DNA from 2 places in the Vagococcus jeotgali genome. Region 1 is predicted to be linked to the other one. Evidence: predicted binding sites of a transcription regulator. Region 1 holds the regulator's gene; the other holds the start of a gene.
What was found. Region 1 encodes CtsR, which represses protease genes until heat stress. Its sites were predicted from a motif close to TTGGTCAAAAAAGGTCAAANA; they were not measured.
Positions count from the first base shown of each region.

Region 2: the regulator CtsR is predicted to act here: its motif matches at 2,242-2,262, upstream of VSF34_RS07780 (ATP-dependent Clp protease ATP-binding subunit).

Region 1 covers NZ_CP142146.1:1,911,251-1,916,292, forward strand. Annotated here, with positions in the region: gene VSF34_RS09460 (ATP-dependent Clp protease ATP-binding subunit) at 1-2,272, opposite strand, end outside; gene VSF34_RS09465 (CtsR family transcriptional regulator) at 2,286-2,747, opposite strand; tRNA gene VSF34_RS09470 (tRNA-Lys) at 2,938-3,010, opposite strand; tRNA gene VSF34_RS09475 (tRNA-Val) at 3,020-3,092, opposite strand; rRNA gene rrf (5S ribosomal RNA) at 3,105-3,220, opposite strand; rRNA gene VSF34_RS09485 (23S ribosomal RNA) at 3,298-5,042, opposite strand, start outside.
Region 2 covers NZ_CP142146.1:1,563,295-1,568,336, reverse strand. Annotated here, with positions in the region: gene VSF34_RS07780 (ATP-dependent Clp protease ATP-binding subunit) at 35-2,209, opposite strand; gene ykzS (protein YkzS) at 2,383-2,568, shown strand; gene VSF34_RS07770 (phosphocarrier protein HPr) at 2,733-2,999, shown strand; gene ptsP (phosphoenolpyruvate--protein phosphotransferase) at 2,999-4,720, shown strand; gene VSF34_RS07760 (ISL3 family transposase) at 4,863-5,042, shown strand, end outside.

The DNA.
Region 1 (5,042 bases):
CATCAATTGCTGCAGGTGTTAATTTTAATGTAATCTCTTGTTCTTTTAATCTAGTGATAATATCTTTACTTAATATTTTTACAATTTGATGTAATTCTTCTTTATCCAATGAATGGAAAACAATCGTCTCATCCACACGATTTAAAAATTCAGGACGGAAAGCCTTTTTAAGCTCTTCTATAATACGAGATTTCATAGCTTTATGAGAAGTCGTTTTATCACCTATGCCAAAACCAACAGTTTTTTCATCACGCAGAGCAGTTGCTCCAATATTTGAAGTCATAATGATAATTGTATTCTTAAAATCAACTTTTCGACCCTTAGCATCGGTCAGATGGCCATCATCTAAGACTTGTAATAAAATATTAAACACATCTGGATGAGCCTTCTCTACCTCATCAAGTAAAATAACAGAATATGGTTTTTGACGAATTTTTTCAGTTAATTGGCCACCTTCATCATAACCAACATAACCAGGAGGTGAGCCGACTAAACGGCTAGTGCTATGTTTTTCCATAAATTCAGACATATCCACTCTAATAAGAGCATCCTCAGAACCAAATACTACATCCGCAATAGTCTTAGCTAACTCAGTTTTACCTACCCCAGTAGGCCCTAAGAACATAAATGAGCCAATTGGTCTATTAGGGTCTTTCAAGCCACTATGAGCACGTCTGATCGCCTTAGAAACAGTAGCAACTGCCTCATCTTGACCTATCACACGTTTATGTAAAGTATTTTCTAAGTCAAGTAACTTCTCACTATCTTTTTTATCAAGCTGATTCAAAGGAATACCAGTCGTTTGAGAAACAACTGAAATAATATTTTCCTCTGTTACTTTTGCATCATAAGAGTGACGATTCTCTTCTTGCTTTTTCACTAGTTTATCCAACTTATCTAGCTCTTTTTGTTCTTGCTCTCTAATACTGACAACCTTATCAAAATTTTGCTCAATAATCGCTTGTTCTTTTTCTTTATAAATAGTAGCTAATTTATCTTGTTGTACAACAATTGGAGATGGTTTTTGTGAATGCTCTAATCTAAGCTTAGCTGCTGCTTCATCCATTAAATCAATTGCTTTATCTGGCAATTGACGATCACTAATATATCGCACTGATAACCTAGCTGCTGCTTCAATAGCTTCGTCAGTTATGGCTACACCGTGATGTGTTTCATATTGTGATTTCAATCCCTCTAAAATCTGAATTGTTTCTTCTTCAGTAGGTTCATCTACTAAAATTTTAGCAAAGCGACGCTCTAGAGCAGAATCTTTTTCAATGTATTTTTGATACTCATCAAGTGTTGTCGCACCAATTGTTTGTAATTCACCACGAGCTAAGGCAGGTTTTAAAATATTCGAAGCATCAATGGCCCCTTCTGCCCCTCCAGCTCCAATTAAAGTATGTAATTCATCAATAAATAAAATTACTTCACCATCTTGATAAATTTCATCGATCAAGCGCTTCATACGGTCCTCAAATTCACCACGATATTTAGTCCCAGCGACTACTGAACCCATATCAAGCATCATTAAACGCTTGTTAATCATATCTTTAGGAACTTTACCATCAACTATACGTTGAGCTAATCCTTCAGCAATAGCTGTTTTACCAACACCAGGTTCCCCAACTAGAACAGGATTATTTTTTGTTCTACGACTTAGTATTTGAACAAGGCGTTGAACTTCTATATCACGACCAATTAAAGGATCTAATTTCTTCTCCCTAGCCCTCGCTGTCAAATCCCTAGCTAATGAGTCAAGAGTTGGCGTACTACCATTGGGCCCATGGGGTACTGATATACTCTTTTTCTTCCCATTCTTATTCTGATCAATAGCCCCTATTCGCTCATAAATAGTCTGTCTCACTTCTGTCAATTCCACACCAAAATTGGTTAAAATTCTAGCAGCTAAAATATCTTCTTCTTTAACAAGTCCTAAAAGAATATGCTCTGTACCAATACTTGGAGCTTTACTACGCATTGCCTCTTCCTTAGCAAAAGCTAACACATCTTTTGCACGAGGAGAGTATGGTAAAAGAACACCTTTTTTAACTTTATAATCACCATACTGAGAAGTTAACTCAATTTCGTCTCTAACATCTTCTATATCAATAGGAAGTTGTCTTAGAACTTTACCACCTATTCCTTTACTTTCCATCATTAAGCCAATAAGTAAATGCTCTGTACCAACTGATGCTTGTTTAAAAAACTTAGCACTTTCTTGAGCATAATCCAATACTTTCTCCGCTCTTTTTGTAAATAATTCAGCCATGTTTTCTCAACTCCTATTCTTCATAACCTAATCTTTCCAATAAATCAGACATTAAGCTAGCTCTTAATATCTGTTCTTCAACTGATCTACTTACACCATTTAATTTTAAAACAGTATTAAGTAAATCACGCTCACGTTTTGTTATAAATTCACTGTGGTATAAACCATCTAGAATAGCAATACCTTCACTCTCACTCAACTTAGTACCAATTACCTGAGACACATTCTGAAAACTATGATGGTGATTAAATAAATTGACTTTCACAATTCTAATATAACCACCACCACCACGCTTACTTTCAACTTTATATCCTTTAGGAACTGTAAAACGTGTGTTAATAACATAATTAATTTGAGATGGTACACAATTAAAATGTTCTGCTATTTCAGATCGTCGAATTTCAATAACATCTTCTTGTTCTAATAGCTCTTTTAAATACTGCTCGATAATATCAGACATGTTTTTATTACTCATTCAGGATATACACCACCTTTAGACCTGAACTTATTGACTAAGTCTGACCTTTATTATACAAAAAAGTCGACACAATGACAATTTTTTGACCTATCTTAACCAATAAATTAAAAAAATACCGTAACTAGTATCTAAATCTATAGAAAAATAAAAAAAGCCAAGGAATGAATAATCATCCTTGGCTAACAAGTGACCCGTACTGGGCTCGAACCAGTGACCCTCTGATTAAAAGTCAGATGCTCTACCAACTGAGCTAACGAGTCATAAAAAAATGGAGGTTAACGGGATCGAACCGCTGACCCCCTGCTTGTAAGGCAGGTGCTCTCCCAGCTGAGCTAAACCTCCGTGTGATACAAAGCGTAGCAGCGTCCTACCCTCACAAGGGGAAACCCCTCACTACTCTCGGCGCTAAAAAGCTTAACTTCTGTGTTCGGCATGGTTACAGGTGTATCCTTTTTGCCATCACCACTACACTTTTGTATCTATATGAGTGATTATTCACTCAAAACTGGATTTGAAATTAGACAACATATAATCGTCCACCGCTTATGTGGTTAAGTCCTCGACCGATTAGTACTAGTCCGCTCCATGCATCACTGCGCTTCCACTTCTAGCCTATCTACCTGATAATCTTTCAGGGGTCTTACTTCCTTAAAGGAATGGGAAATCTAATCTTGAGGGGGGCTTCACGCTTAGATGCTTTCAGCGTTTATCCCGTCCATACATAGCTACCCAGCAATGCCCTTGGCAGAACAACTGGTACACCAGAGGTATGTCCATCCCGGTCCTCTCGTACTAAGGACAGCTCCTCTCAAATTTCCAACGCCCGCGACGGATAGGGACCGAACTGTCTCACGACGTTCTGAACCCAGCTCGCGTGCCGCTTTAATGGGCGAACAGCCCAACCCTTGGGACCGACTACAGCCCCAGGATGCGACGAGCCGACATCGAGGTGCCAAACCTCCCCGTCGATGTGAACTCTTGGGGGAGATAAGCCTGTTATCCCCAGGGTAGCTTTTATCCGTTGAGCGATGGCCCTTCCATGCGGAACCACCGGATCACTAAGCCCGACTTTCGTCCCTGCTCGAGTTGTAACTCTCGCAGTCAAGCTCCCTTTTGCCTTTACACTCTACGAATGATTTCCAACCATTCTGAGGGAACCTTTGGGCGCCTCCGTTACTTTTTAGGAGGCGACCGCCCCAGTCAAACTGTCCATCTGACACTGTCTCCCATCACGATTAGTGATGCGGGTTAGAATGGTCATAACACAAGGGTAGTATCCCACCAGCGCCTCTCTCGAAACTAGCGTCCCGAGTTCTACGGCTCCTACCTATCCTGTACATGTGTCACAAACATTCAATATCAAACTACAGTAAAGCTCCATGGGGTCTTTCCGTCCTGTCGCGGGTAACCTGCATCTTCACAGGTACTAAAATTTCACCGAGTCTCTCGTTGAGACAGTGCCCAAATCGTTACGCCTTTCGTGCGGGTCGGAACTTACCCGACAAGGAATTTCGCTACCTTAGGACCGTTATAGTTACGGCCGCCGTTTACTGGGGCTTCAATTCTTAGCTTCGCAAATAAATGCTAACCAATCCTCTTAACCTTCCAGCACCGGGCAGGCGTCAGCCCCTATACGTCATCTTTCGATTTTGCAGAGACCTGTGTTTTTGATAAACAGTCGCTTGGGCCTATTCACTGCGGCTGAACTTGCGTTCAGCACCCCTTCTCCCGAAGTTACGGGGTCATTTTGCCGAGTTCCTTAACGAGAGTTCTCTCGCTCACCTTAGGATTCTCTCCTCGACTACCTGTGTCGGTTTGCGGTACGGGTCGTTTGCTTCTAACTAGAAGATTTTCTTGGCAGTGTGATATTAGAACTTCGGTACTTTATTTCCCTACACATCACAACTCATCCTTAAAGGAGTAAGCATTTGACTCACTCCAAGACTTGTTGCTTGTACGCACATATCCAACAGTGCGCTTCTGTAACCTCCTGCGTCCCTCCATTGTTCAAACAAAACAAACGAGTACAGGAATCTCAACCTGTTGTCCATCGCCTACGCCTTTCGGCCTCGGCTTAGGTCCCGACTAACCCTGGGAGGACGAGCCTTCCCCAGGAAACCTTAGTCATTCGGTGGACAGGATTCTCACCTGTCTTTCGCTACTCATACCGGCATTCTCACTTCTAAGCGCTCCACCAGTCCTCACGATCTGACTTCTGCGCGCTTAGAACGCTCTCCTACCATAGAACCAAAAGGTTCTATCCACAGCTTCGGTAATATGTTTAGCCCCGGT
Region 2 (5,042 bases), 350 kb from region 1:
TCTTGATTCTTCCCTTAGATATTAAATTAAATGACTATCGTTGTTTCGTGACAATGATCTCATCGTCCTCAAGTGTGGCAAGAAGTTCTTTTGTTGTTGGGTTTTCTAAATAATAATCAGCAATCCCGTCTTCAATATGTTCCTGAATCACACGCCTTAAAGGTCTTGCTCCCATTTTTGGATCATAACCTAAATCAACGAGTTTTTCTTTGACCTCATCAGTTGTGTCAATCGTAATATCTTGATCAACCAACATATCATTAACATCATGTAGCATGAGAGTGACAATTTCTAATAAGTTTTCTTTACTTAGAGGTTCAAACTCAACAATCCCATCAAACCGGTTTAGGAACTCTGGTTTGAAGTATTGGTTTAGTTGACCTAAAACAGATAACGTTGTTCCTTCTTTAATAGCACCAAAACCAACATTGGCTTCTACATCACTTGTTCCAGCGTTACTTGTCATAATAATCAACGTATCTTTAAAGCTCACGGTACGACCCTTAGCATCTGTTAGACGTCCGTCATCTAGTATTTGTAAAAACATATGTAAGACATCAGGATGAGCTTTTTCAACTTCATCTAGTAAAATTAAGCTATAAGGATGACGTCTCACTCTCTCAGTTAATTGTCCTGCCTCATCATAACCGACATAGCCAGGAGGTGAACCGATTAATTTTGAGGTGCTGTGTTTTTCCATATACTCACTCATATCAAATCGAATCATAGAATCTTCATCACCAAATAATTCTTTAGCAAGTTGTTTAGCAAGTTCTGTTTTTCCAACACCAGTAGGTCCAACAAATAGGAAAGATCCGATTGGTCGATTTTTCTTGTTTAATCCTACTCGGTTACGTCTAATGGCTTTGGATACTTTATCAACTGCTTCATCTTGACCAATAACAACAGCTTTTAAATCTTCAGCTAAATGCTTCATTTGTGTTTGCTCTTTTTCTTTTAATTCGCCAACAGGTATATTTGTCATAATTTCTACTGTTTTTTCAATATCTGATAGTTTAACAGTGGGAATGTCCTCATCAGCGACTTCTTTTTCTTTTAAATCTTCTAATTTTTTTAGTTGGTCTCTAAAATAAGCAGCCTTTTCATAGTCTTCTTCTTTTGATGCCTTCTGTTTTTGTGTTTCGGCCTCTTCTAGGCGTTTTTCAATAACTTTAGGATCAATTGTACGAATAGTTAAGTTCTTTTTAGAGCCAGTCTCATCTAATAAATCAATAGCTTTATCTGGTAGATGACGATCTTGAATGAAGCGACTAGATAGACGAACAGCACCATCAATAGCTTCGTCTGTATATTTAACATGATGATAGTCTTCGTAACGCTTTTGGATACCTTTTAAAATAGTGATGGTTTCTTCTTCAGTTGGTTCATCTACTCTAACTGGTTGCATACGACGCTCAAGAGCAGCATCTTTTTCAATAATACGGTACTCATTTAAAGTTGTTGCACCAACCATTTGCAATTCACCACGAGCAAGTGCTGGCTTTAAAATATTACCTGCGTCCATATTACCTTCACCAGTCGCTCCAGCTCCTACAATTTCATGTACTTCATCAATAAATAAGATGATATGTTGATTTTGTCTAACTTCATTAACGAGTTGAGTCATGCGCTCTTCAAATTGACCACGAATGCCAGTTCCTTGAACAAGAGAGGCCATATCTAGTCTGATGACTTCTTTATTTTCTAATTTTTGTGGCACATCACCTTCAACTATTTTTAAAGCTAATCCTTCAACAACAGCAGTTTTACCTACACCTGGTTCTCCAATTAGTACAGGGTTATTTTTAGTTCGTCTATTTAATATTTCAATGACGCGCGTGATTTCCTTATCACGACCAATAACAGGATCAATCTTACCTTCTCTTGCTTCTTCGGTTAAGTTTTCACCAAACTGAGCTAAAATAGAGTGAGACCCCTGGTTTGGTGGTATGGGAGGTTTCGTGTGACCTGATTGAGTCGGTGGTGTTTGCCCTTGTTGTTGTTGCTGGGCAGCTATCTGACGAAAAATATCTTGTAGTTGTCCAAATCCGTAAGGGTCTTGCATCATTTTTTCTCTATTTAATTGATCTTCTTGAGATTTTAATTCCCTATAACATGATTGACATAGATCAATTTGTTGACGTTGTCCTTCAACGTTTGTATATAAATGAATGGTTGCTTCATGTTCTTGACAATTCTTACAAAGCATCATAATATTCCTCCTTAATAACTAAGTGATTTAGTTTGACCTAACCTGACCTTTATACCATTATATGATGATTGACTTATTTAAGCAAAAAAAAAGTCTTCTTTTTAGGAGGAAATTTTACTGAATATAAGTTATATTATGATAAGGAGTAGACTATAAAACGGAGGTAAGTGATGACATCAAAAGAATATTATCAGGCGATTATAGATCTTGTAGATGGTAGTCTAGAAGAACTGATTATTGAAAAAGAAGACTTTTTTACATTTCGTGAAGCTTGGTTAAATCATCCTAATAAAAAAGATATTTTAGGAGAAGCTAGGCATGGTGGTCGTGTTATTTATACAAAGGTAAATTTATAAGAAACAGGATTTATTTAAGTTTTATGAGTGAAGGATGAAAAATGTTGTCAGTTATATGAAAACATGGTATTCTTTATGATTGAAAGGGTTATATTTAAAGAGGCAGAAATCTCGGTTAGATGAACCTTATTTAAATTTCTTAACAGACAAAGGGGAAGATAGATATGGAAACAAAATCATTTCACGTAGTAGCAGACACAGGAATTCACGCAAGACCAGCAACATTATTAGTTCAAACAGCAAGTAAATTTAGCTCTGATATTAACTTAGAGTATAAAGGAAAATCAGTTAACTTAAAATCAATCATGGGCGTTATGTCTTTAGGTGTTGGTCAAGGTGCTGATGTTACTATTACTGCTGAGGGTGCTGATGAAGTTGAAGCAATCGCTGCAATCGAAGAAACTATGAAAAAAGAAGGTTTATCAGAATAATGACTAAACAATTAAAAGGTATTGCTGTTAGTGACGGTATTGCAGTTGCAAAAGTATATCTTTTAGTTGAACCAGATTTGTCATTTGAAAAACGTTCAATCGAGGATACTGAAGCTGAAATCACACGTCTTTCAGATGCACTTGGTCAATCAACTAAAGAATTACAAGCAATTAGAGACAAAGCAGTTCACACATTAGGTGAAGAAGAAGCACAAGTTTTTGATGCGCATTTAATGGTACTTTCTGATCCAGAATTAGTTGGTGCTATTGAAAGTAATATTACTGATAACAAAGTCAATGCAGAGTCTGCATTGAAAGATGTCACGGATATGTTTATTGGCATGTTTGAAAGCATGGAAGACAATCCTTACATGCAAGAGCGAGCAGCTGATATTCGTGACGTAACAAAACGTATCATGAGTCATTTATTAGGGATTAAATTACCTGATTTATCAATGATTGATGAAGAAGTGATCATTGTTGCTGAAGATTTAACTCCAAGTGATACAGCACAATTAGACCGTAATTTTGTTCGTGCTTTTGTAACAAATATCGGTGGACGTACATCTCACTCGGCTATTATGGCTAGATCTCTTGAGATTCCAGCTGTTGTTGGAACAAAAGAAATCACAGACTTAGTATTTGAAGGTGATGTATTAGCGATTGACGGTAGTGAGGGTGATGTGATTATCAACCCAACTGATGAACAAGTTGCAGATTTTACTCAAAAAGCTGAAGCATACTCTGCATTAAAAGCTGAATGGGAAAAACTTAAAAACTCTCCAACTGTGACTGCTGATGGCAAACATTTTGAATTAGCTGGTAACATTGGAACACCTAAAGATTTAGATGGTGTTCTTGGTAACGGGGGAGAAGCAGTTGGTTTATACCGTACTGAATTTTTATATATGGATTCACCAGACTTTCCAACTGAAAATGAGCAGTTTGAAGCATACAAAGCTGTTTTAGAAGGTATGGGAGATAAGCCTGTTGTCGTTCGTACAATGGATATTGGTGGAGATAAAGAATTACCTTACTTGAAATTCCCAGAAGAGATGAATCCTTTCTTAGGGTACCGTGCGATTCGTATCTGTTTAGCAGAAGATGCTATGTTCCGTACACAACTACGTGCTCTACTTAGAGCAAGTGTTTATGGAAACTTACGAATCATGTTTCCTATGATCGCAACATTAACAGAATTTAGAGAAGCTAAAGCTTTATTATTAGAAGAAAAAGCTAATCTAATTGCTGAAGGTGTTGAAGTTAGTGATGACATTCAAGTAGGTATTATGATTGAGATTCCAGCAGCAGCTGTGATTGCAGATCGTTTTGCTAAAGAAGTTGACTTCTTTAGTATTGGAACAAATGACTTAATCCAATACACAATGGCAGCAGACCGTATGAATGAGCGCGTGTCTTACTTATACCAACCATATAACCCAGCAATTCTACGTTTAATTAAAAACGTGATTGATGCAGCTCATGCTGAAGGTAAATGGGCAGGTATGTGTGGTGAGATGGCAGGAGATCAAACAGCTGTGCCATTATTAGTTGGTTTAGGACTAGATGAGTTCTCAATGAGTGCGACAAGTATTTTAAGAACACGTAGCTTAATGAAAAAATTAGACTCTAAAAAAATGGCTGAGTTAGCAAACAAAGCGGTTACTGAATGTGATACAGCTGAAGAAGTTGTAGCTTTAGTAGAAGAGTATACTAAATAAAGTGGTATAAAAAAGGTTGTATAATTTTTGATGTGGATGAAGAAATTCATTCGCATCTATTTTTTTACAAAATAATAGAAACATACGAACTTTCCCGTTAAAATTAAAGTGACCAAACCAAATTTTAGAAAGGAAGATTCGTATGTCTCATAACCATTGTATTCGACTATCGCTAGATTTAAAAGATAAAAATATTTATTTCGATTCTATTTTTTGTGAGGAACAGCTTATTAAAGGGATAAGATCCAAGATTTATAAAGGTATTCTTACTTACACTCCTTCGGCTTGTCCTTGTTGTGGCATTAAAAATGAACAATTTTCT